Regions from separate parts of the Pantoea sp. y20 genome, predicted to be linked through region 3. Evidence: predicted binding sites of a transcription regulator. Region 3 holds the regulator's gene; each other region holds the start of a gene.
The links. The regulator LexA, encoded in region 3, represses DNA repair genes until DNA is damaged. The targets are predictions, from matches to a motif close to TNCTGTATGTACATACAGNA.

Region 1: ACYAC5_RS06820 (DNA translocase FtsK 4TM domain-containing protein) is a predicted target of LexA. The motif match lies at 2,198-2,217, and genes of this name have one in related genera.
Region 2: sulA (SOS-induced cell division inhibitor SulA) is a predicted target of LexA. The motif match lies at 5,326-5,345, and genes of this name have one in related genera.

The regions. Positions count from the first base shown of each region.
Region 1 is NZ_CM142816.1:1,466,060-1,473,946, reverse strand. It holds gene ACYAC5_RS06820 (DNA translocase FtsK 4TM domain-containing protein) at 1-2,136, opposite strand, end outside; gene lrp (leucine-responsive transcriptional regulator Lrp) at 2,256-2,750, opposite strand; gene trxB (thioredoxin-disulfide reductase) at 3,272-4,237, shown strand; gene cydD (heme ABC transporter permease/ATP-binding protein CydD) at 4,383-6,152, shown strand; gene cydC (heme ABC transporter ATP-binding protein/permease CydC) at 6,152-7,882, shown strand.
Region 2 is NZ_CM142816.1:1,542,918-1,550,804, reverse strand. It holds gene helD (DNA helicase IV) at 1-1,802, opposite strand, end outside; gene ACYAC5_RS07110 (YccF domain-containing protein) at 1,926-2,369, shown strand; gene yccS (YccS family putative transporter) at 2,379-4,517, shown strand; gene ACYAC5_RS07100 (TfoX/Sxy family DNA transformation protein) at 4,514-5,143, opposite strand; gene sulA (SOS-induced cell division inhibitor SulA) at 5,366-5,857, shown strand; gene ompA (porin OmpA) at 6,207-7,277, shown strand; gene matP (macrodomain Ter protein MatP) at 7,351-7,818, opposite strand; gene ACYAC5_RS07080 (AAA family ATPase) at 7,872-7,887, shown strand, end outside.
Region 3 is NZ_CM142816.1:372,997-380,883, reverse strand. It holds gene ACYAC5_RS01720 (conjugal transfer protein TraF) at 1-473, opposite strand, end outside; gene zur (zinc uptake transcriptional repressor Zur) at 925-1,443, shown strand; gene ACYAC5_RS01710 (CsbD family protein) at 1,519-1,731, opposite strand; gene dinF (MATE family efflux transporter DinF) at 1,896-3,218, opposite strand; gene lexA (transcriptional repressor LexA) at 3,355-3,969, opposite strand; gene ACYAC5_RS01695 (diacylglycerol kinase) at 4,075-4,443, opposite strand; gene plsB (glycerol-3-phosphate 1-O-acyltransferase PlsB) at 4,571-6,994, shown strand; gene ubiA (4-hydroxybenzoate octaprenyltransferase) at 7,043-7,887, opposite strand, start outside.

The DNA.
Region 1 (7,887 bases), 1.1 Mb from region 3:
TTTAACGCCTGGCGCTAAATCGAGCTCGAAGCGGGTAATGACCGGACCAGGTGAAATACCTACAACCTCCGCCTTCACTCGATAATCAGCCAGGCGTGCTTCAACCAGCCGCGCGGTTTGCTCCAGCGCAAACATATCCACCGGCTCTTCTTCTGCCGGTGGTGACGTGAGCAGATCCAGCGTGGGCAGCGGCGTAGAAGGTTTTTCCAGCGGCTGTTCATGGCGAACCAGGAACGGATGGAACAAGCTGTCCTGCACCGGCGCAGCAGGTTTCACTGGTGCAGGCGGCGCAGAATAAGCTTCCTGTTCCGGCGACGACCATGGGCTGGATTCAGCACTCAACGACGGCATTGCCGCTGGCTCCGGCGCAGCAGGTTGTTGCCACGGCGCGGGCTCTTCCGGCTCTGGCGATGCAGAAATAGTGAACAGTGGCTCGCTCGGGCTATCGTCGACCAAATCTTTCATTGGTGAAAAATCAAAAGCAGACGACGTATCCAGATTAAATACCGGTGCTTCCTTCACTTCAGGTTCGGTATAGCGTTGCTGCTGCTGATCGGCGAACTGGCGTGCAAGTTGAGCCTGCTGCAATGCATCCTCATCATCAGGCTCAGACGCTTCCTGCCAGCTTTCACCGTAACGATTCTGCTGCTGCGACGCGAAGGCTTCACGCAACTGCGCCTCTTGCAGCTCAACATCCTGTTCCTGTGGAGGAACGCTGTAAGACGCAGTGACTTCTGGCTGTTGCTGCTCAGCATCTTTAGCCTGCTCTTCCGCCATACGCTGCGAAGGCAACTTAATGCCGTACGAAGCTAACTCACGTCGTGTTGGCAACTTAACTTTGTTTGGACGCGGCAACTCTGGACCAATGCCCTGCTTCACCTGCGGGTTATAATCACGCTCGGGTACGATATCGAAGGCAGGTGAATAAGCAGCAGGTGATGTCGCTGCTTTGACTGCTCCAGCGGCAAGTGAAGCGGCGGCGAGACTGTTTAAAGGTGCAGAAGATGAAGCGGCATCCTGCCAGTTGCCCATGCTCGGGCCCTCATCATCATCAGCCGGCGAAAACGGTGAAGGTGCTGCTTCACCTGGCATCTCGAAACGATAGAGCGGAGCAGAAGGCTGCGCGATTGGTTGTTGCGCTGCAGCAACAGGCTGAGGAGCCGGAGTCGACTGAGCCGTGGCTTCGGCAACGCGTGGCATTGCGTCGGGTTCGGCAGATGCGGCTGGAGCAGGCTGCATAGCAGCTGGAGTTTGCTGTGCAGCTGGAGTTTGCTGTGCAGCTGGAGTTTGCTGTGCAGCTTGCGTAGTAACCGCAATTGCAGCGGCAGTTGCCGCACTCGCCTTCGCCAGCAGCGGATCGTCGCCCAACTCCGCAGCAACCGGTTCGCTCACCTTGCGCGGTTTAGCTAACAAGACATCATCGTCGTCATTAACGGACTGTGCAGCATGCATCGGAGGCGACACCTCATCAGCAAGCTCTTCGTCGTCGTATTCTTCTTCCTGCCAGGGTTCGTCATGTCGTGAACGGTTGCTGGCAAAGGTCAGAACACCCATCACCACGCCGCCGATCTTCTCGGCAATCGTCAGCCATGACCATCCGGTGTAAAGCGTGATGCCGGCAGCCCAGACGCACAGCAGCGTCAAGGTGCCGCCAGCCGAACTGAACCACGGCGCCATCGCATTGCTGACCAGGCTGCCGATTACGCCGCCGGAAGCAAAATACCAGATGTCATCTACGTTGAGCGCCGCCAGACCACAGGTCGTTACCACCAAGGCCAGCACGCCAATCAGGCGTAAACCAACGGCAAAGTAGTCGATGTAATCCTGACGATCGCGTTGGCGGAAGGTGATCCAACACAGACCAATAATGACGGGAGGAATGGCGTAGGCCATCACGCCAAAGATGAACAATAGCGTATCGGCCAGCCATGCGCCGACGCTACCACCCAGATTATGGATAGGTTCGTGCCATGCGGTTTGTGACCAGCTTGGATCTGACGGGTTAAAACTAACCAGCGACACCATCAAATAGATGGCGAACAAGGCCACAAGAATGAGCAACGCTTCCAGCAGACGACGTCCACTGCTCAGCGGTTGTAACGAAACATCTTTATCTTCTGTATATTCCTGGCTCAAGAGAACTCTCCAGGTGCCTGTAAATTAAGAAGGCAACAACGTCGGGCATGCCCGACGCTGGTCCTGTATGAATTCACAGGAGTGTACCGAAATCCTGCAAGCTTTGCACCTGCCCTGCACTACCGGGTTTTGATCACCAGACGATTGCTCTGTTTGACCTCTTCCATCACCACGTAAGTTCGGGTGTCGTTTACGCCCGGCAGACGCAGCAAGGTCTCACCCAGCAATTTACGATAAGCGGACATATCCGGTACGCGGGTTTTCAGCAGGTAGTCAAAATCACCGGAAACGAGGTGACATTCTTGAGTTTCCTCAAGTTTTTGAACGGCGGCGTTAAATTGTTCAAACACATCTGGCGCACCACGATTCAGAGTAATCTCAACGAAAACCAGCAGTGAAGCATCCAGATAATGCGGGTTGAGCTGCGCGGTGTAGCCCAGAATGAAGCCTTGACGCTCGAGGCGGCGCACGCGCTCAAGACATGGAGTTGGCGATAATCCAACACGTTTGGAAAGCTCGACATTAGAAATTCGACCGTCTTTCTGCAGTTCATTCAGAATATTTCTGTCGATACGATCTAAATCTTTTCCGGGGCGTTTCTTATTGTCTACCATTATTATTGTCTCTCTTAATTCCTTCCCTTTACCTGCCACACCCTGAAAACGCTCATTGTTCAGGGCCTTACTGAAGTGAAGACCATAAGCCTGTGCAGTAACGCGTCCATCCGTATGACGCATGTTGTCTGTCCACATCATGCGTCACTACCAATGTCAGGCTGAGTTTATTCGGCTAAAAAGCCCAAAACAGAAATGAAATTCTGTTTTGAATCGCTAAATATTCTCTGCTTCTCCCAATGTTTTCGCAAAAGCGCAGGCGATTGTCAAAGTAAAACATCCAAATTCAGTACAAGATGCCAGATAGAGTTCTGGGTTGCTGTTTTTAAATGAGAATTTTTATGCTGCTGCACCACTAATTGCCGAGCATTGCCCCCTTTTGGCGCAACGCGCGTGCAAAACTTGCACTCATCGTCTACGCCGCTCGCAGTGATTGTTAACAAAATTGCTGGAGCCTTTTTTTGCGGCGTTAATTTCCCTACAATCAAAAACTATGTTGTCAGAAAAAAATTGAGGAACGCATGAGTACGGCCAAACACAGTAAGCTGCTCATTCTGGGCTCCGGCCCTGCCGGTTATACTGCTGCGGTATATGCAGCGCGCGCTAACCTGAATCCGGTGTTAATTACCGGACTGGAGAAAGGAGGTCAGCTCACCACCACCACCGAAGTGGAGAACTGGCCAGGCGATGCAAACGATCTGACCGGTCCAGCGTTGATGGAGCGCATGCAGGAGCATGCCGAGAAATTCAACACCGAGATCATTTTTGACCACATTCATACCGTCGATTTGCAGAACCGTCCGTTCCGTCTGGTCGGCGACAGCGGTGAATACACTGCTGATGCGTTGATCATCGCCACTGGCGCATCGGCACGTTATCTCGGATTGCCATCAGAAGAAGCGTTCAAAGGCAAAGGCGTCTCTGCTTGTGCGACCTGCGACGGCTTCTTCTACCGCAATCAGAAAGTTGCCGTCATTGGTGGCGGTAACACTGCCGTTGAAGAAGCGCTTTATCTGGCTAACATTGCTGCAGAAGTGCATCTGATTCACCGTCGCGACAGTTTCCGCGCTGAGAAAATCCTTATTGACCGTCTGATGGAAAAAGTGCGCAATGGCAACATCGTGCTGCACACCGACCGCACGCTGGATGAAGTGGTTGGCGATCAAATGGGCGTGACGGGCTTGAAACTGCTGTCTACCAAAGGTGAAGCGGCTGAATCACTGGACGTCGCTGGTTTGTTTGTCGCCATCGGCCACAGTCCAAATACCGCAATTTTTGATGGTCAGCTGGATTTGGAAAATGGCTACATCAAAGTGCAGTCTGGTCTGCACGGCAACGCCACGCAAACCAGCATCCCAGGCGTGTTCGCTGCCGGCGATGTGATGGATCATATTTATCGCCAGGCAATTACCTCTGCCGGTACCGGCTGTATGGCGGCGTTGGATGCGGAACGCTTCCTCGATGGACTGGTTAAAAACGATAAGTAAGTTGTTAATAACCTGATCATAATCGCTAAAAGGCGGCCAGTTTTGGTCGCCTTTTTTGTTACCTGCGTGCTACAGTTCACGCGCCCGATATTGCTGGGTTTTCATCCGGGATTTACATCTCTTTTGAGTTACCAAACGGCATCGCATGAACAAATCACGGCAACAAGAACTTCTCCGCTGGCTCCGTCAGCAACGTCATCACGGTGCGCGCAACTTACGTGCGGCTTCGCTGCTGGGTTTTGCTGGCACATTGGTCATTATCGCCCAAGCCTGGTTACTGGCTTCGCTGCTGCAAAATCTGCTTGTCGCACAGCAACCGCGCGCATCACTGCTCACCGATTTTCTGTTGCTGCTGCTGTGCTTTGTTTTGCGCGCCGGATTGCATTACGCCCGCGAAATGGCAGGACATCGCGCCGGCGTTGCCATTCGCCGTGCGCTGCGTCAGCAGGTTCTGGATCGACTCAATGTGCTCGGTCCCGCCTGGATTCAAGGTAAGCCAGCAGGCAGTTGGGCTACGCTGCTGCTCGAACAAATCGAAGAGATGCAGGAATACTACGCGCGGTATCTGCCTCAGATGTCGCTGGCACTCTTTATTCCGTTAGCCATATTGATCGCCATTTTTCCAATTAACTGGGCGGCGGGATTGATTCTGCTGGTCACCGCGCCACTGATTCCCCTATTTATGGCGATGGTTGGCATGGGCGCTGCAGATGCCAATCGCCGCAACTTTGTTGCTCTCGCCCGGCTAAGTGGTGATTTTTACGATCGTCTGCGTGGACGTGAAACGCTGCGCCTGTTCTATCGCGCTGCGGCAGAGCAAGAAGCAATTGCCGCCAGCACCACCGATTTTCGGCAACGCACTATGGAAGTGTTGCGCCTGGCGTTTCTCTCATCTGCCGTGCTGGAATTTTTTGCCTCACTGGCGATTGCTGTCGTCGCGGTCTATTTCGGTTTCTCTTATCTCGGCGAACTGAATTTTGGTCATTACAGCACCGGTGTAACGCTGTTTGCTGGTTTCCTGGCACTTATTCTGGCGCCTGAATTTTTCCAGCCGTTGCGCGACTTAGGCACCTTTTATCACGCCAAAGCGCAAGCGATTGGCGGAGCTGATGCGCTGGACCAGTTTCTACGCGAAAGTCCCGATCCACACGAAGAGCACGCTTCTCGCGAGCTTTCTCTCACTACACCGCTGCATATTCAGGCTCAGAATTTGGTGGTCATGACTGCTGGCGGTGAAGCGCTCTCTCAATCGCTCAATTTCACTCTCGATACTGGTAGTCGTGTGGCGCTGGTAGGACAAAGCGGTGCAGGCAAAACCGCGCTGATGAACGTCTTGCTGGGTTTCCTGCCTTATCAAGGTTCACTGCAGGTTAATGGGCAGGAGCTGCGTGATATCAACCGCGATAGCTGGCAACAATATATTGCCTGGGTTGGCCAAAATCCGCATTTACCCGCGCAAACGCTACGCGAAAACCTGCTGCTTAATAGCCCCATTAATGACGCGACGCTCATGTCGGTTCTGCAGCGCGCGGGCGTTGACGAGTTTTTAGATCGTCTGCCAAACGGATTAGATACTCTTTTAGGCGATGGCGGCGTGGGGCTTTCCGTCGGTCAGGCGCAGCGTATTGCCGTGGCGCGTGCGCTGCTTAAACCGGCACAACTGCTATTGCTTGATGAGCCCGGTTCTGGGCTGGATAGCCAAAGTGAGCAACATGTTATCCGCGCACTGCAGCAGGCGGCCACCCAGCAAACCACGCTAATGATCACGCATCAACTCAACGAGCTCGCTAGCTGGGATGAAGTGTGGGTGATGCAGGCCGGGCAACTGGTGCAACAAGGTCCCTGGCAGCAGCTGATTGAACAAGATGGACCTTTGCGTGAAATGGCGCAGCATCGTCGGAAGGAGATCGCATAATGAATAATTTATTGCCTTTCCTGCGTCTGTTTAGCCGTCATCCATGGCGTTTGGGACTTGGCATCATTCTCGCCATTATCACTTTGCTTGCCAGTATCGGATTGCTGACTTTATCCGGCTGGTTCCTTGCCGCCTCTTCGCTGGCGGGCGTAGCGGGACTTTATACGTTCAACTATATGTTGCCCGCTGCCGGCGTGCGAGGCGCGGCGATCACGCGCACGGCTGCACGTTATTTTGAGCGCCTCGTGAGCCACGATGCCACCTTCCGCGTGCTGCAACATTTGCGCGTATTCACCTTCAGCAAAGTCATCGCCCTATCGCCGGAACAGCTGGCTCGTTTTCGTCATGGCGAATTGCTCAACCGTTTTGTCAGCGACGTGGATACACTCGATCATCTTTACCTGCGTGTGATCTCGCCGTTAATCGGTGCAGCGGTGGTAATTGTGGTGGTCACCTGCGGTTTGGCGCTGCTGGATGTACCGTTAGCTTTGCTGCTCGGCGGTATGATGCTTTTGACGCTGCTGCTCATGCCGCCGCTGTTCTGGCGGCTTGGCACCTCAGCCGGACACCAAATCGCCCAGCATCAGGCCAGTTGGCGCGTGCAGTTGACGCACTGGATTACTGGCCTGTCTGAGCTGAAAATTTATGGTGCAGCACAACAGTGGCGCGACCAACTTGATAGCGATGAACAGAAGTGGCAACAGGCGCAACGCAGACAACATTGCCTGCAGGCACTGGCGCAAAGTCTGTTGCTGGTCATCAGCGGCGCGACGGTTACGCTGTTGCTATGGATTTCCGCGAATGGCGTGGGTGGAAACAGTTCGCCGGGCGCATTGATCGCGCTGTTTGTGTTCTGCGGACTGGCGGCGTTTGAAGCGCTGGCCCCGGTTGCCGGAGCGTTTCTGCCGCTGTCGCAGGTGACCAGCGCCGCTAAGCGGGTACAGGAAATCATTGAACAGCCCGCCGCGATCCGTTTTCCCAGCGCAAAAATCAGTAGCCCATCAGGTATCAGCCTGAAAATGGAAAACATCCGCTTCAGCTATCCGCAGCGCCCCGAACCGGTGTTGCAGCATTTTTCCCTATCGTTAAATGCAGGTGAGCATTTGGCGCTGCTCGGTCCAACCGGCTGCGGCAAATCCAGTCTGCTGGCGCTGATTACCCGCGGTTGGGAAGCGCAGCAAGGTTCAATTAGCCTCAACGATAGCGATCTCGCCGCCTGGGATGAAGCTTCGTTGCGTCGCCGCATTAGCGTGGTAACACAGCGCGTGCATCTGTTCAGCCAAACGCTGCGCGACAATCTCCTGCTGGCAAAACCCGATGCCAGCGATGAGCAACTGGTTGATACGTTGAACAAGGTGGGTCTGGCCCATCTCGCCGAACACAGCGAAGGATTGAATGCGTGGATGGGCGACGGCGGTCGACCGTTGTCCGGCGGCGAACTGCGTCGTCTGGCGATAGCACGCGCCCTGCTGCATGATGGCGATTTGTGGCTGCTGGATGAACCCACCGAAGGTTTGGATGCCAACACCGAGCAGCAAATTCTGGCGTTATTGCAACACGTCACCCGCGGCAAGACGCTGATTATGGTGACGCATCGCTTAAGTGGTTTAGACGCCATGGACCGCATTTGCGTTATGGATCAGGGACAAATTATCGAATCCGGTTCGCACGCCGAATTAATCTCAAAAGCAGGCCGCTACTGGCGTTTCCATCAGCGCTTTACGCTATAGTCTTA
Region 2 (7,887 bases), 1.2 Mb from region 3:
TGTTGTCCTTTGCTGGCATGGATCGTCATGAAATCCAGCTTTAACTTTGGCCAGCGCGTTTTAGCTTTATCGAGGATTGCCGGCCGCAAATGGTGGTAACGCGCTAGCAGCAGTACGCGCTCTTCGGGTTTGGCATAACCGCTCAGTTTATCGAACAGCGCTTCCAGTTGATCCTGCGGCAGCAAAGTCACCGATTTTTTATTACCTTTGCACAAGCTGTTCAACGGCTTGCGCAGCTGATGCGGGTTCTGTTGTACAAAGCGATTGGCTATCTCACCAATACGATCGTTAAAGCGATAGGTGGTATCCAGCACGCAGCGATCGCCATCGCCGAAATAGTGATGGAACGCGGTGGTCAAACTCATTTCGGCACCGCTAAAGCGATAGATTGCCTGCCAGTCATCGCCCACCGCGTACAGGCTGGTTCGCTTGTTTTGCTGACGCAGCGCCGTCAGCAGTGCGGCTCGCTGCGGTGAGATGTCCTGAAACTCATCGACCAGAATATGCTTCCACGGGCTGATAAAACGCCCTTTCTCCAGAATGGCAATCGCCTGATGAATCAGCCCGGAGAAATCGACCGCGCCCTCCTCTTTCAGCGCGCTTTTCCATGCCTTTAACAGTGGCGCCATCAGTTTGACACGCTTGCTGAAATTATCGCGCTGCGCTTCTGCCACATCCGCGATCATTGCCGCCTGCGCGCCGCCGTGCATGCGCATCAAGCCCAGCCAGCGCTCCATGCGCGATGCGATGCGCTGCGCCAGTTTGTCATCTTGCCAAAAGGGACCTTCGGGAATCTCCCACTCCAGCTCATCCTGCAACCACTGACGCCAGCCGCTGGCCTGCGCTTTTTTGCTGTTGCACTGCTCGCGCCAGGTCTCTATCAGCAACTGTCGCCGCGCCTTGCTGTCGCTTTCCAGCTTGCTAATCACCGGTTGTTTGTTACTGCCTTCGCGGATGATATGCAGCGCCAACGCATGGAAGGTACGCGCCTGAATCGCGCTTTCACCAAGGCGCGTTTGAATACGGTCATTCATCTCTTCTGCCGCCTGACGACCAAACGCCAGCAACAGAATTTGATCCGCTTGCGCCAGCTTGCGTTTCAGTAGCCAACCCGCGCGCGCCACCAGCACCGAGGTTTTGCCACTGCCCGCCCCCGCCAGCACCAGCAGCGCGTCTTCGCCATTCACTACAGCTTCGCATTGCGATGGATTGAGCGGCGTAGTTTCAACGGTGGAGAAGAATTCGTGATAGTCGCTGAGGATCTTGCTGGTCCATTGGCGATTGCGTTGGCGGATCGCCGCTTCACCTTGCTCCAGCCATTGCTGGCAGAATTCCCAGCGCTCACGACAGTTGTCAAACTCGGCAATGCGCGCGAGAGGCAACGGCAAGGCAGAAAACTGGCGCGTAATGCTCTCTTTTACCGCACTCAGCTCACTGCGTTTCAACCAGCGATCCTGCTGGGTGAAGGCGAGGATTTCCTGCTCCAGCGCGACCAACACCTCCGCGCTCACCTCGCTCATCTCCTTACTCCACTGCTGCCAGGCGTGCTGCAAGTAGTGGAAAAAGCGCTGCGTTTCCTGCCATTCGGTACCATGCAGGCGCACCACTTTCTCATCTGGCAGCAGAAACTCCAGTTCGCCCCACACCATGCCGCGTTTACAGGCAATGTTGAGCAACTGGTTAAACGGAATCAGATATTCATGGCGATCGCCACTGACTTCCACGCCGGCGGCCAGCAAGCGCACCCGATTATAGGGATGCTGTGCCAGACGTTTACCCATTGATGTTGCTTTCAGTTCCATGTCCGCACCGTCATGTGGAATTCGATATCGCGCAGTTTACCTGTCAGACTCTTGGCGCTCCAGCCTTAAAACAGGCTAAACTTGGCGCCACATATTGCGGATTGCAAAAGGAAAAACACGTTTATGCGTACCGTACTTAACATTCTTAATTTCATTCTCGGCGGCTTTTTCACCACCCTCAGCTGGCTGTTTGCCACCCTGGTGAGCATCGTGCTGATTTTTACGCTGCCGTTGACGCGCTCCTGCTGGGAAATTACCAAACTGTCTCTGCTTCCCTTTGGCAACGAAGCGGTGCATGTCGATGTGCTGCGTCCCGACAGTAAAAGCCATGTGATGAATACCGGCGGCACCTTCCTTAACATTTTCTGGCTGATACTGTTTGGCTGGTGGTTGTGTCTGGCGCATATCTCGGCCGGTATCGTGCAGTGTCTGACCATCATCGGCATTCCTGTTGGCATCGCCAACTTCAAAATTGCCGCGATTGCGCTGTGGCCGGTCGGCCGTCGCGTGGTCTCCGTTGAAGAAGCGCAGGCCGCGCGTGAAGCCAATGCGCGTCGCCGCTACTGAGGCCGTTCAATGATTCATGACGCCTTGCCAGGCTGGCGACGTTATCTGTTTAACAGCAGCCTGCGCTATTTGCTGCGCATCTTCTTTGCTTTGACCGGATGCGCGGCGGTGCCGTGGTGGCTGCACCAAATCGAGTGGACCATTCCGCTGACGCTGGGTGTAGTCGCCGCGGCGCTGGCGGATCTCGACGATCGCTGGATTGGGCGCGTGCGCAACCTGTTGATCACGCTGGTCTGTTTCTGTATTGCTTCGGTATCGGTGGAACTGCTGTTCCCCCATCCGTGGGCGTTTGCTCTGGGTCTGGCGCTTTCCAGCTGGGGCTTTATTTTGCTCGGTGCGCTGGGACAGCGTTATGCCACCATCGCCTTTGGTGCGCTGCTGATTGCGGTTTATACCATGCTGGGCATCGGCTTGTTCCCGCAGTGGTGGATGCAGCCAGCGCTGCTGTTGATCGGTGCCCTTTGGTACAACTTGCTGACCTTTGTTGGTCATTTGATGTTTCCGGTGCGCCCGGTGCAGGAACAGCTGGCAGGCAGTTTTTCCCAGCTGGCGCGCTATCTTGAAGCCAAAGCAAACCTGTTTGATCCTGACGGCGGCGATCAGGATGACGCTACGCTGGTTGCCACGGCGATGGTCAACAGCCAGTTGGTGGCCCAGCTCAATCTCACTAAAAGCACCATTCAAAGTCGTTTGCGTGGCGACCGCGGTTCACGCAGCACGCGTCGCAGCCTGCACTACTATTTTGTCGCGCAGGATATCCATGAACGCGCCAGCTCCTCGCATCTGCAATATCATTTGCTGCGTGATAACTGGCGTTACAACGAAGTGCTGTTCCGTTTCCAGCGCCTGATGAACATGCAAGCGCGCGCGTGTCGGCAACTGGCGGAGACCATTTTGCTGCGTCAGCCGTGGCATCACGACAGCCATTTTGAACGCACCTTTGAACGGCTGGAAACCGCGCTGCAACGCCTTCAGCAGAACGAGCCGCAGGATCCACACATTCACGCACTGTTCTGGCTGCTGCGTAATCTGCGTGCCATTGATGCGCAACTGGCATCGATTGAGTCAGAGCAGATGCTGGCCGAACCGTCCCCGCAGAGCGATCACCATCTGTCACGGGAAGGGCTCAGCGGCTGGGCGGATATCCGCTTACGCCTGAGTCGCCATCTCAGCCCACAATCGGCCCTGTTCCGCCATGCAGTGCGTATGTCGCTAGTGCTGTGTGTTGGCTACGCCTTTATTCAAATCACCGGCGTCGATCGCGGTTACTGGATCTTGCTGACCAGCCTGTTCGTCTGCCAGCCCAATTACAACGCCACCCGACGACGCCTCGCCTTGCGTATTGGCGGTACCTTAGCCGGCATCGCCATCGGCCTGCCGGTCTTGTGGCTGGTGCCCTCGATTGAAGGTCAGCTGGTGCTGATCGTGCTGAGCGGCGTGCTGTTCTTCGCATTCCGCCAGGTTCAATATGCGCAAGCCACGTTGTTTATCACCTTGCTGGTTCTGCTGTGCTTCAATTTGCTCGGCGAAGGCTTTGAAGTGGCGCTACCGCGCGTGGTGGATACCTTGCTTGGCTGTGGCCTGGCATGGCTAGCCGTGGCATTTGTCTGGCCCGACTGGCGTTTTCGCAAAATCACCGCCGTTGCCGATCGAACATTGGAAGCCAACTGCCGCTATCTGGATGCGATTATGGAGCAATACCATCAAGGCAAGGACAATCGTCTGGCTTATCGCGTGGCACGTCGCGATGCGCATAACGCCGATGCTGAGCTAGCGTCAGTGGTGTCAAACATCAGTGGTGAACTTAAGCTACAACAACCGCTACGTGAGAATGCGTTTCGACTGCTGTGTCTGAACCACTCCTTCCTCAGCTATATCTCGGCGCTTGGAGCGCATCGCGAACAGCTGGCAGATAGTACCTTGCTGACCTTACTGGATGACGCGGTCTGCTTCATAGAAGATGTGCTGCAGATTGATCGGGTTACGGATGCGCAAGCCACAGAGATGCAGCAGGCGCTAATGCAGCGCATGGGCGAGATGAAAAACAGCCCGGATACACGCGCACCATTAGTGATTCAGCAATTAGGATTGTTGGTCGCGCTGCTGCCCGAAATTGCCCGTCTACGCCGCACCCTCGTCAACGATTAAGGCTGCTGATGCTCCGCCGCCGCATGCTGGCGGAGCATTTTTAGATACCAGGCGTAGAGCTCTTGCCTGATGGCGCTGGGTAACGCCGCCTCATGATGTCCTGATATTGCACCTTCCAGCGCCAACAGCGTTTTTAACCCAATGTGCTTATTGACCGCGCGTAGTTTCAGCCAGCTTTGTCGCGATCCTGTTTCACACAGCAACCGCACCGAACTGATCCCCACCTTATGCAGCATCAGCTCCAGTCGCAGGCTTAAATTCGGCAGATCTTTCAATCGCAGCGAGACAAGTCTGGTAGCCGCTTCCTCCTGTGCGGCGCGCAATGAGCTAGCCGATAACTGCAATAATTGTTCGGGGTTTTGCCATAACTGTGTATCTACTTTGAAGTAGCTTAAGGTCACCGGCACGCCACGCTTGCGGTAAATCAGCGGTTCGAGTGAACGCTGTGCGTTATAGACGTGAAGCGCCTCGCTGGCTCGGAGATAAAGCGCATCTTCATTGATATAAGCAAAAATCACCTTCTCAATAGTTAGCGCATACCCCCCAAATTGCGTACGTGATTCAATTTTACCTAATGCCGCCAACTGCGCTTTCGATTGCTCAACTACCGGGTTATATCTCTTCATAACGCCCCCTCCAATGGATTCCATGCGCGGGAAATTTCCTATAAAAGCTCGCAGATTCATCTGGTTAGAAGATAAAAAAAACGATTTAGCTGTTCAATGAATAAAAGCAGGAGTGCGGGATCTTGTGCAGAAATTGCGAGGCGTTTTCAGAAATTGAGGTTGATCTTTATCCAGGAAGCCATTACTGTACATCCATACAGTTCATTACTGAGTGATTAAATTATGCGTACTCATTTCTCTGGCCCTGCTGATCGTTCACATCGTTTCGCTTCACCTGGCTTAGCGCAACCTTCGCTGGGTGGAATCACTGAACTGCGCTCCAGCGAACAACCTGAAATGATGCAACTTATGCTGCTTCCGGTACTAAAACAGTTGAGCGAGCAATCGCGCTGGCAGCTGTGGCTCACTCCGGCTCATAAGCTAAATCGTAGCTGGATGCAGCAGTCGGGATTACCGTTAGAAAAGAGTATGCATATCACCGAATCTGAGCGTTTTAACACCGTTGAAAGTATGGTGAAGGCATTACGTACAGGTAACTACAGCGTCGTGCTTGCCTGGATTCCGTACGAATTGAGTGATGAAGAGCGTTTAGAATTGGAACAAGCAGCGGCGGAAGGTGAAGCACTCGGTCTGATTTTGCGTCCACAGGGACGTAAATATGCTCATTCCAGACAACCCAATGCGTCAAAAATTCCCTCAGATTTGTTTCATTAAGTAAATCCAGGAATTTTCTCAGCATTTTTTTTGCAAAAGTTGCATCTAAGCTACTGATTCTTTTCCCGCCAGCTATGACAATGGCTTAGACGCTTTTTTGTTTTCTAATACCGAAGATTTAGCCATATGATTTGTTAAAATGTGTGTATAAATCGCTGTTTTTTTGCTGCCCGGCGTCACATCATACTTGTAAGTTTCCAATCTCGTTGTAGACTTTAGCTCGCCAGGGTGCTCAATAACCTCCGTTTTTTCGGTAGAGTCAAAAGCGAGCGTTTAGACCCGGCGAAGGATTAACACAAAGAGCAACCTTTTTGCTCATTGCCTATTTGGATGATAACGAGGCGCAAAAATGAAAAAGACAGCTATCGCAATTGCAGTGGCACTGGCTGGCTTCGCTACCGTAGCGCAGGCCGCACCTAAAGATAACACCTGGTACACCGGTGCTAAACTGGGCTGGTCTCAGTATCACGATACTGGTTACTACGGTAACGGTTATGAGAACAACAACGGTCCAACTCATGAATCTCAGCTGGGTGCTGGTGCATTCCTGGGTTATCAGGCGAACCCGTACCTGGGCTTCGAGCTGGGCTACGACTGGTTGGGCCGTATGCCTAACAAAGGCACCGTGACCAATGGCGCATTCAAAGCACAAGGCGTTCAGCTGGCTGCTAAACTGAGCTACCCAATTACCGAAGACTTCGATGTCTACACCCGTCTGGGTGGTATGGTATGGCGTGCTGACTCTACTCAGACCAACCCAACTACTGGCCGCATCAGCGACCACGACACCGGCGTTTCTCCGCTGGCTGCTGTTGGTGTTGAATACGCACTGACCAAAAACTGGGCAACTCGCCTGGACTACCAGTGGGTTAACAACATCGGTGACGCAGGTACCGTTGGTGCACGTCCAGACAACAGCATGCTGAGCGTAGGCGTTTCTTACCGTTTCGGTCAGGATGAAGATGCAGCGCCAGTTGTAGCTCCGGCTCCAGCTCCAGCGCCAGTTGTTGAAACCAAGCGTTTCACCCTGAAGTCTGACGTTCTGTTCACCTTCAACAAATCTACTCTGAAGCCAGAAGGTCAGCAGGCTCTTGATCAGCTGTACAGCCAGCTGAGCTCAATGGATCCGAAAGACGGCTCTGTTGTAGTACTGGGCTTCACCGATCGCATCGGTTCAGAGCAGTACAACCAGAAACTGTCTGAGAAGCGCGCGCAATCTGTAGTTGATTACCTGGTATCTAAAGGTATCCCTTCTAACAAGATCTCTGCACGCGGTATGGGCGAATCCAACCCAGTTACTGGCAACACCTGTGACAGCGTGAAAGGCCGCAATGCCCTGATCGACTGCCTGGCGCCAGACCGTCGCGTTGAAATCGACGTGAAAGGTATCAAAGACGTTGTAACTCAGCCACAGGCTTAAGTTATCACGCAGTAAAAAACCCCGCTGAGGCGGGGTTTTTTTATGGCTGAATGTAATGAGAACGAAAAGGATTCTACTCTTTTTCCGAGCCACCATTTCCGAGGATCGCCTGCAGATCTTGCTTCAGCGTAGACATCTGGCTGGCGTACTTCTCTTTGCGTTCAGCATCTTCAATTAACTGAACTATGGTTTCTGACAGCGTATTACTGCGACGCTGCGCCAATCCTGCCAGACGCTGCCACACCAGATATTCCAGATCGATCGATTTCTTACGCGTGTGCTGATGCTCAGCATTAAAGTGACGTTTACGACGTGCACGTATCGTCTGCTTGAGACGATTCTCCAAATCTGGATGAATGTGCTGGGCGATCCACTCGTTAACCTCAACCGGGCTGTTTTCCATCGACAACAACGTATCGACCGCAGCTTGCGCCGCACTAAGCTCAAGATGACGGGTGATCAGTTCACCCTCCCGATGCTTTTTCACCAGGTATTTCCACTTCCATCCACTTTCAAGATTTTCGAGTTGCTGGTATTTCATCGGAATCTCATCGTGATCACGTAACAAACTAAGAATAACAGCTTTTTTCCTGGATGCAGCAAGGAAAAA
Region 3 (7,887 bases):
AAAGGTAAGGTTTCATTCGGAACGGTGACGGCCACGGCCACGCCGGCTGTTGCGTGAGCTTTATTGCCACGCAGATCGCTGAGTTGGTTAGCCATATCGCCCGCGGCAGCCTTCAGCTGCGGGTAACCATTGAGGTAATCCTGAAAGGTTAGGTCATCGATCACGTCCTGATAACGATCAACGGTATCGGTAATGTCGTCAACGCGATCGATCAATTTGTCTTTATCGGTAACCTGTGCGCCGGCTGATGGCAGAATGATGCTGACGTTATCTTCAGGCTGCGCCTTGGTCATTAATGCTGGGTTAGCCAGCACCGCTGAACTCCAGGTGGAAGAGGCTACGCCGGTACCGCCCATTGCGTCGTTACGCGCGTCGTACCATGTACCTGCTGCCAGAGCTGAGGAAGAGAGAAATACTGCATTCAAACCAACAAGATAAGCTACTTTTTTGTGCCTGAATAATGTCTTCGCCATGAGCCTGCCATCACCTTTGAAATGTCGCTGAATCACTCACCGACTGAAAGTTTAGTTAGCCGCTATTCTGAACCCTGGCTAACGCTTCATTGCTGTGAATTAAAAGGAAATAGCACTGCTATTCGCAGAATTGGACGCTTCCACGCCATTCCGCTGTGTTTTTATGCAGAAAAATTAACAGTGAGTTAAATGAGACCAGAAATTACTTAAGACCTTTTGAACCATAGCCGCTAACCCGGTGAGTTGCAAAGCAAAATCCGTGCAGGCGTTGCGCTGCCTGGCCGGACGCATTTTGCAGACATAAGGGTTGCAGCAATATTGACGGAAAAATGGCGAAGGTAATCTATTGATTGGGGAGAATTTTCTTAGGGATTTTAAGGACAATAAGCAATCACAGCAGCGTAAAAATTTGTGTGATAAAATAACATCACCTGCAACCCGGAGAATGCTTATGTCAAACCTCACGCCAGAACAACTTCTTACCCAGGCTGAATCACTTTGCCTTGATCGCGGCGTGCGCCTGACCACTCAACGCGCCGAAGTGTTGCGCTTAATGGCAGAGCAGAACGGTTCGATAAGCGCTTACGATTTGCTGGATCAACTGCGTGTCAGTGAACCGCAAGCAAAACCGCCCACCATCTATCGCGCGCTGGATTTCCTGCTGGAACAGGGATTTATTCATCGCGTAGAGTCAAATAACAGTTACGTGGTTTGCCATCATTTTGATGAGCCAGCACATACTTCTGTAATGTTAGTGTGTGACGGTTGTGCGGCAGTTAGCGAAAAACATGCTCATGGCGTGGAAAAAACCATCGCTGCATTAGCGGATCAGGCGGGATTTTCTCTGCGACATACCGTGATTGAGGCACATGGCCTGTGTGAAAATTGCGCAGAGGTGGCGGCTTGTACGCACCATGAAAGCTGCGAGCATGACCATCAGCTCGAGGGTAAAAAGCGGGTAAGAAAATAGGGAGGCACATCCTTGTGCCGGGCCAATCACTACGCTAAATGATTGGCGGGTAGGAGCATCATCCGTGAAGTGAGATTACCAGCGGTAATCTTTATTGGTTGTTTCCCAATCTTTCACTTCTTTCTCGGCCTGGTCTTTACCATAGCCGTAGCGTTCCTGGATTTTACCAACCAGCTGATCGCGTTTACCTTCGATCACAGTGAAGTCGTCGTCGGTTAGCTTGCCCCACTTCTCTTTAAATTTGCCTTTGAACTGCTTCCAGTTTCCGCTCGCTTCGTCTTTGTTCATAATATTCCTCCACTACATCCTGAGTGAGATAGATATATTGCCTGCTTAGCTGGCGATATACCCAGACAACGCGCTACTCATATGCGCCGTATGAGGTAATTGTAGTAGCCGCTTCGCAGTTTGCAGGGAAATACAGATTAATCTGTAGGTTACGCTTCGCTTATTCAGGCGTTAAACCAGCTATCGCGCCGCCAGTGACCACGCCAAATGAGCCACAGCGTGAGTCCGCGTAACGCGAGGAATACCGTCACCGCCAGCCATAAACCGTGATTACCGAGCCACGGCAGCGTGAGCAGCGAGACACCGTAGCCGATCGCCGCCATCACCATGCTGTTGCGCATCTCACGCCCGCGCGTCGCGCCGATAAACATGCCGTCCAGCAGATAGCACCAGACGCCAACCAGCGGCAGAATCACTTGCCAAATCAGATAGCGGTCGGCCATCTCTCGTAGCGCTTCCAGTGACGTTAGCATCGCCACAATCTGCGGACCGGTGAATGCATAAATCAGCGCAAAGATCGCGGCGACGAAGCATGCCTGGCGACAAGCCGCATGCCAAATCAGCAATAGTCGGCTGCGATCTTTGGCCCCAACCGCTTCACCCGAACAGGCTTCAACCGCGTAGGCAAATCCATCCAGCGCGTATGCGGTGAAAGTGAGGAACATCAGCAGCACCGCATTGACTGCCACTACATCCGGCCCAATGCGTGCGCCAAGGATGGTGAGCGACGCGAAGCAGATTTGCAGCATCAAAGACCGCAGCATAATGTCGCGATTGAGGCGGAATAGCCGCGCCGCATCGCCGCGCCAGCTGCTTTTGAGTAAAGCAAAATGGATACCGCGCATCTTCAGCACCCGCGCCACCATCCACAGACCCACGCCCAGCGTGACATATTCTGCCAGCGCGGTAGCCGCCGCCGCTCCGGCGACACCCCAATGCAGTTTGAGCACGAACAGCAGATCCAGCAGGATATTCACCAGGTTGCCGATGATTAGCAGCACCATCGGTGCCCGCGCGTACTGCACGCCCAGCAGCCAGCCAAGAATCACCAAATTGGCCAAGGTTGCGGGCGCACTTAGCCAGCGAATCTCAATAAATATTTTCGCCTGTTGCTGCACTTCCGGGCTGCCACCCATTAACGCTGCCGCCAGGCTGCTGACCGGCGTTCGCAGCACCATAAACAGCGCACCAAAAACCAGCGCAATCAGTAGCGGTTGTGTTAAGGCGCGCGCCAGCGCCGTTTTGTCATTGGCGCCAAATGCCTGAGCGGTGAGTCCGGTGGTGCTCATGCGCAGGAACAGCAGGAGCATAAAGATGAAGCTGGTGGCGGTTGTGCCCACGGCGACGCCACCGAGGTAGATCGGGCTATCGAGATGACCAATAACGGCGGTATCCACTACACCCAGTAATGGGACGGTGATATTTGACAGGATCATCGGCAGCGCTAGCCGCCAGAGAGTTTTATCTGAAGAGGAAAACAGCTGCATTAGCCCATTCCGTTGTGTGCGGTAATCAGCGTAATGGCGCCAGAATGAGCCGCAGAAAGAGTCACAGAGAAGTAAAACAGCAGACTGCGGTCAGCGCAAACACGCACCGCCGCAGTTAAAGTGGATCAGAAACTGATCAGAGCCACTCGCCGTTGCGCACAATTCCGACAGCTAAACCTTCAACGGTTAGCGACTGCTCACGGGTATCCACGACAATCGGCTGAAAATCGGTGTTTTCCGGCAGCAGATGTACAATCGCACCCTGCTTTTTCCAGCGTTTCACTGTGACTTCATCATCAATGCGCGCCACGACAACCTGGCCGTTACGTACTTCCTGCGTTTTGTGTACCGCTAACAGATCGCCATCCATAATGCCGATATCTTTCATCGACATACCGCTCACGCGCAGCAGGAAATCGGCGCTCGGTTTAAAGAGGTTAGCATCCACCTGATAGTGGGCTTCGATGTGTTCTTGTGCCAGCAAAGGTTCACCGGCAGCGACGCGGCCAATCAGCGGCAGCCCTTCGCTCGGTTCTTCTTCCATCAGCAAACGAATCCCGCGCGATGCGCCGGAAACAATTTCAATTACGCCTTTACGCGCCAGCGCTTTCAGATGCTCTTCGGCAGCATTGGGCGAGCGGAAACCCAGTTGCGCAGCAATTTCCGCACGCGTTGGCGGCATGCCCGTCTGGTTAATATGGTCGCGAATCAGGTCATAGACCTGTTGCTGCCGTGCAGTTAACGCTTTCATCCCGCCCCCTGGTTGTTTATACAGTCGCTGTGAGTATATACAGGTATTCGCGAAATGAAAACCGTAACAGAGGGAAAAATCAGCGGTTTGATGAATCTGGAATCCCTATCTCAAATGCGTCCAGAGCAGCGCGATCCAGACGAACAGAGCCAGTAAGATAGTCAGCAATACGGCAGCCGATCCCATATCTTTGGCGCGGCCCGCGAGCGGATGTTGCTCCTGCCCGATGCGGTCGACCACCGCTTCGATAGCGCTATTAAGGATCTCAACGATGATAACCAGCACTACCGAGCCAATCATCAGGATGCGGGAAAGGGTATCTACATCCAGCCAGCAAGCCACGAGAATGGCCACCAGCGCGGCAATGGCTTCCTGCCGAAAAGCGGCTTCGTGCTGCCATGCGGCACGCAGGCCCTGCCAGGAATAACCGGCGGCTTTCACTATTCTTACTAAACCGGTGACGTTATTTGCCATGTCTATGGAACCCTTGAACTATTTTGACGTCAATGTGTGGGCAGTATGAGGCGGCAGAGCCACAGACCTTCGCTGCGCTTTCTGGTATGCTTGCCGCGCTTTGCTAACAAGAGGCTTAAAGTTGTCTATGTCAGGTTGGCGTAAACTCTATTACAAATTATTGAATTTACCACTCTCTATTTTGGTAAAAAGTAAGGTCATTCCGACCGATCCTATCTCTGAACATGGGATCGATCCGACACGTCCGGTGATGTATGTTTTGCCTTATGATTCAAAGGCTGACCTGCTCACACTGCGTGCTCAATGCCTGAAACATGATCTGCCCGATCCGCTGGCTCCGCTGGAGATCGATGGCACCCTGCTGCCGCGCCACGTGTTTATTCACGATGGCCCACGCGTAATTCCCTATTTCGTGGCCAATCCCGAATCGGTAAAGCTGTTCCACGATTATCTGGATTTGCACCGCAGCAACCCGCAACTCGATGTGCAAATGCTGCCGGTCGCGGTGATGTTTGGTCGTGCGCCGGGACGTGAAACCTCCGGTGAATCCACGCCGCATCTGCGCGTGCTCAATGGCGTGCAGAAGTTCTTCGCCATTTTGTGGCACGGCCGCGACAGCTTTGTTCGCTTCTCGCAAACCGTTTCGTTGCGCCAGATGGCGACCGAGCACGGCACCGATAAGTCGATTGCCCAAAAGCTGGCTCGCGTGGCGCGCATTCATTTTGCCCGCCAACGTCTGGCCGCGGTCGGCCCGCGTCTGCCTGCACGTCAGGATCTCTTCAACAAGCTGTTACAATCCAAAGCGATCGAAAAAGCAGTAGAAGATGAAGCGCGCAGCAAAAAGATTTCGCATGAGAAAGCCCAGCAGAACGCCATCGAAATGATGGAAGAAGTGGCGGCGGACTTCTCTTATGAAGCGATTAAAGTCACTGACCGCGTGATGGGCTGGCTGTGGAGCCGCCTGTATCAGGGCATCAACGTGCATGGCGGTGAGCGCGTGCGTCAGCTGGCGCAGGATGGTCATGAGATTGTCTATGTGCCCTGCCACCGTAGCCACATGGATTACCTGCTGCTCTCCTACGTGCTTTATCATCAAGGCCTGGTGCCGCCGCACATTGCTGCCGGTATTAACCTGAACTTCTGGCCAGCCGGCCCGATTTTCCGTCGTCTGGGCGCCTTCTTTATTCGTCGTACCTTTAAGGGCAACAAACTCTATTCCACCGTGTTCCGTGAATATCTTGGCGAGCTGTTTAGCCGGGGTTACTCCGTGGAATACTTTGTGGAAGGCGGACGTTCGCGTACCGGTCGTTTGCTGGATCCAAAAACCGGCACCCTATCAATGACGCTGCAGGCGATGCTGCGCGGCGGCAGTCGTCCAATCACCTTCGTGCCGATTTACATTGGCTACGAGCATGTGATGGAAGTGGGCACCTACGCCAAAGAGCTGCGGGGTGCGGCCAAAGAGAAAGAGAGTTTCCTGCAGATGGTGCGCGGTTTACGTAAGCTGCGCAATCTCGGCCAGGGCTACGTTAACTTCGGTGAACCCCTGCCGTTGATGAACTATCTGAACAAAAACGTGCCCGAATGGCGAGATGCGATTGATCCTATCGAACCGCAACGCCCAGCCTGGATGACGCCCGCCGTGAATGACATTGCGGCGAAGCTGATGGTGCGCATCAATGAAGCCGGTGCAGCCAACGCCATGAACCTGTGCGTCACCGCCCTACTGGCGTCACGTCAGCGTTCACTGACCCGCGAACAGCTGATCGAGCAGTTAGAGTGCTACACCCAGCTGCTGCGCAATGTGCCCTATTCGCCGGAAGCCACGGTGCCTGACATGAGCGCCGAAGCGCTGCTTGATCACGCCATGGGCATGAACAAGTTCGAGACCGAGCAAGACAGCATTGGCGACATCATCATTCTGCCGCGCGAGCAGGCGGTGCTGATGACCTACTATCGCAACAACATTCATCACATGTTGGTGATGCCATCGTTGATTGCCGCCATCGTGCAACAACATCGGGAAATCAGCGAAGCAGAGCTGCTGCGTCAGGTTAGCCTGGTATATCCGATGCTAAAGAGCGAGTTGTTCTTGCGCTGGGACAAGGCGGAGTTGCCTGCGCTACTTAACGCACTCTGTGCAGAGATGGCGCGTCAGGGCCTGATCACCTTGCAGGATGGTCAACTAAGAATGACGCCGGCACGTCACCGTTCGCTGCAACTGCTGGCGGCGGGTATTCGTGAGACGCTGCAACGCTTCGCGATTACCTTCGCTATCCTCAGCGCGAAACCGGCCATCAACCGTGGCACGCTGGAGAAAGAGAGCCGCACGCTGGCTCAACGCCTGTCTGTGCTGCACGGTATCAACGCACCAGAGTTCTTTGATAAAGCAGTGTTTACTGCGCTGGTCCTCACGCTGCGTGATGAAGGATATATCAGTGACAAAGGCGATGCCGATGCCGAACGCAGTCATATGATGTGGCAGATGCTGGCGGAACTGGTGACCAGCGACGTGCGTCTGACGATTGAAAGCGCGGTCACCCACGATTAACGCGGCGATAAGCTAATAAAAAGGCGCACTTCAGTGCGCCTTTTTTGTTTATAACAGATCCGCGAACGGCACGGTGCTGAGCAGAATGCCGAGAAACAGCACCATGCCCACATAGTTGTTATTCAGAAACGCCTGGAAGCAGGGATCGCGCTCGCGCTGGGCAATTAGCTTCTGCTGATGCACAAACAAGCCCGCAGCCAGCAGCAGCGACCAGTAAAACGCCCCATTCAGTTGAAGCATCATGCCCACCAGCGCCATCAAACCGAGCGTTGCCAGCTGCAGTAAACCAATAATCAGTTTGTCGTAACGGCCAAACAGAATCGCCGTTGATTTTACGCCGATCTTCAAGTCGTCATCGCGATCGACCATCGCGTACTGCGTGTCATAGGCCACCGTCCAGCAGATATTCGCCAGGAAAACCAGCCAGCAGACCAAAGGTAAGGACTCACTAACTGCCGCCCATCCCATGGGAATCGCCCAGCCAAACGCTGCGCCGAGCACCACCTGCGGCAGATGCGTGTAGCGCTTCATAAACGGATAAACCCACGCCAGCGCCAGGCCGCCAAACGACAGCAAAATGGTCATGGTGTTCATGGTCAACACCAGCATAAACGCCAGCAAACCGAGACCGGCAAACAGCAGCTTCGCCTCTTTCCCGGACACCGCGCCGCTGGCCAGCGGACGTGACGCCGTGCGCTTGACGTGACCATCGATTTTGCGGTCTGCGTAATCGTTGATAACGCAGCCGGCAGCACGCATCACGATAACGCCGAGCACAAACACCAGCAGCACCGGCAGCGGTGGAATCGCCATGCCGGAGAGCCACAGTGCCCACAGAGTTGGCCACAGCAGTAACACGGTGCCGATGGGTTTATCGATACGCATCAGGCGGC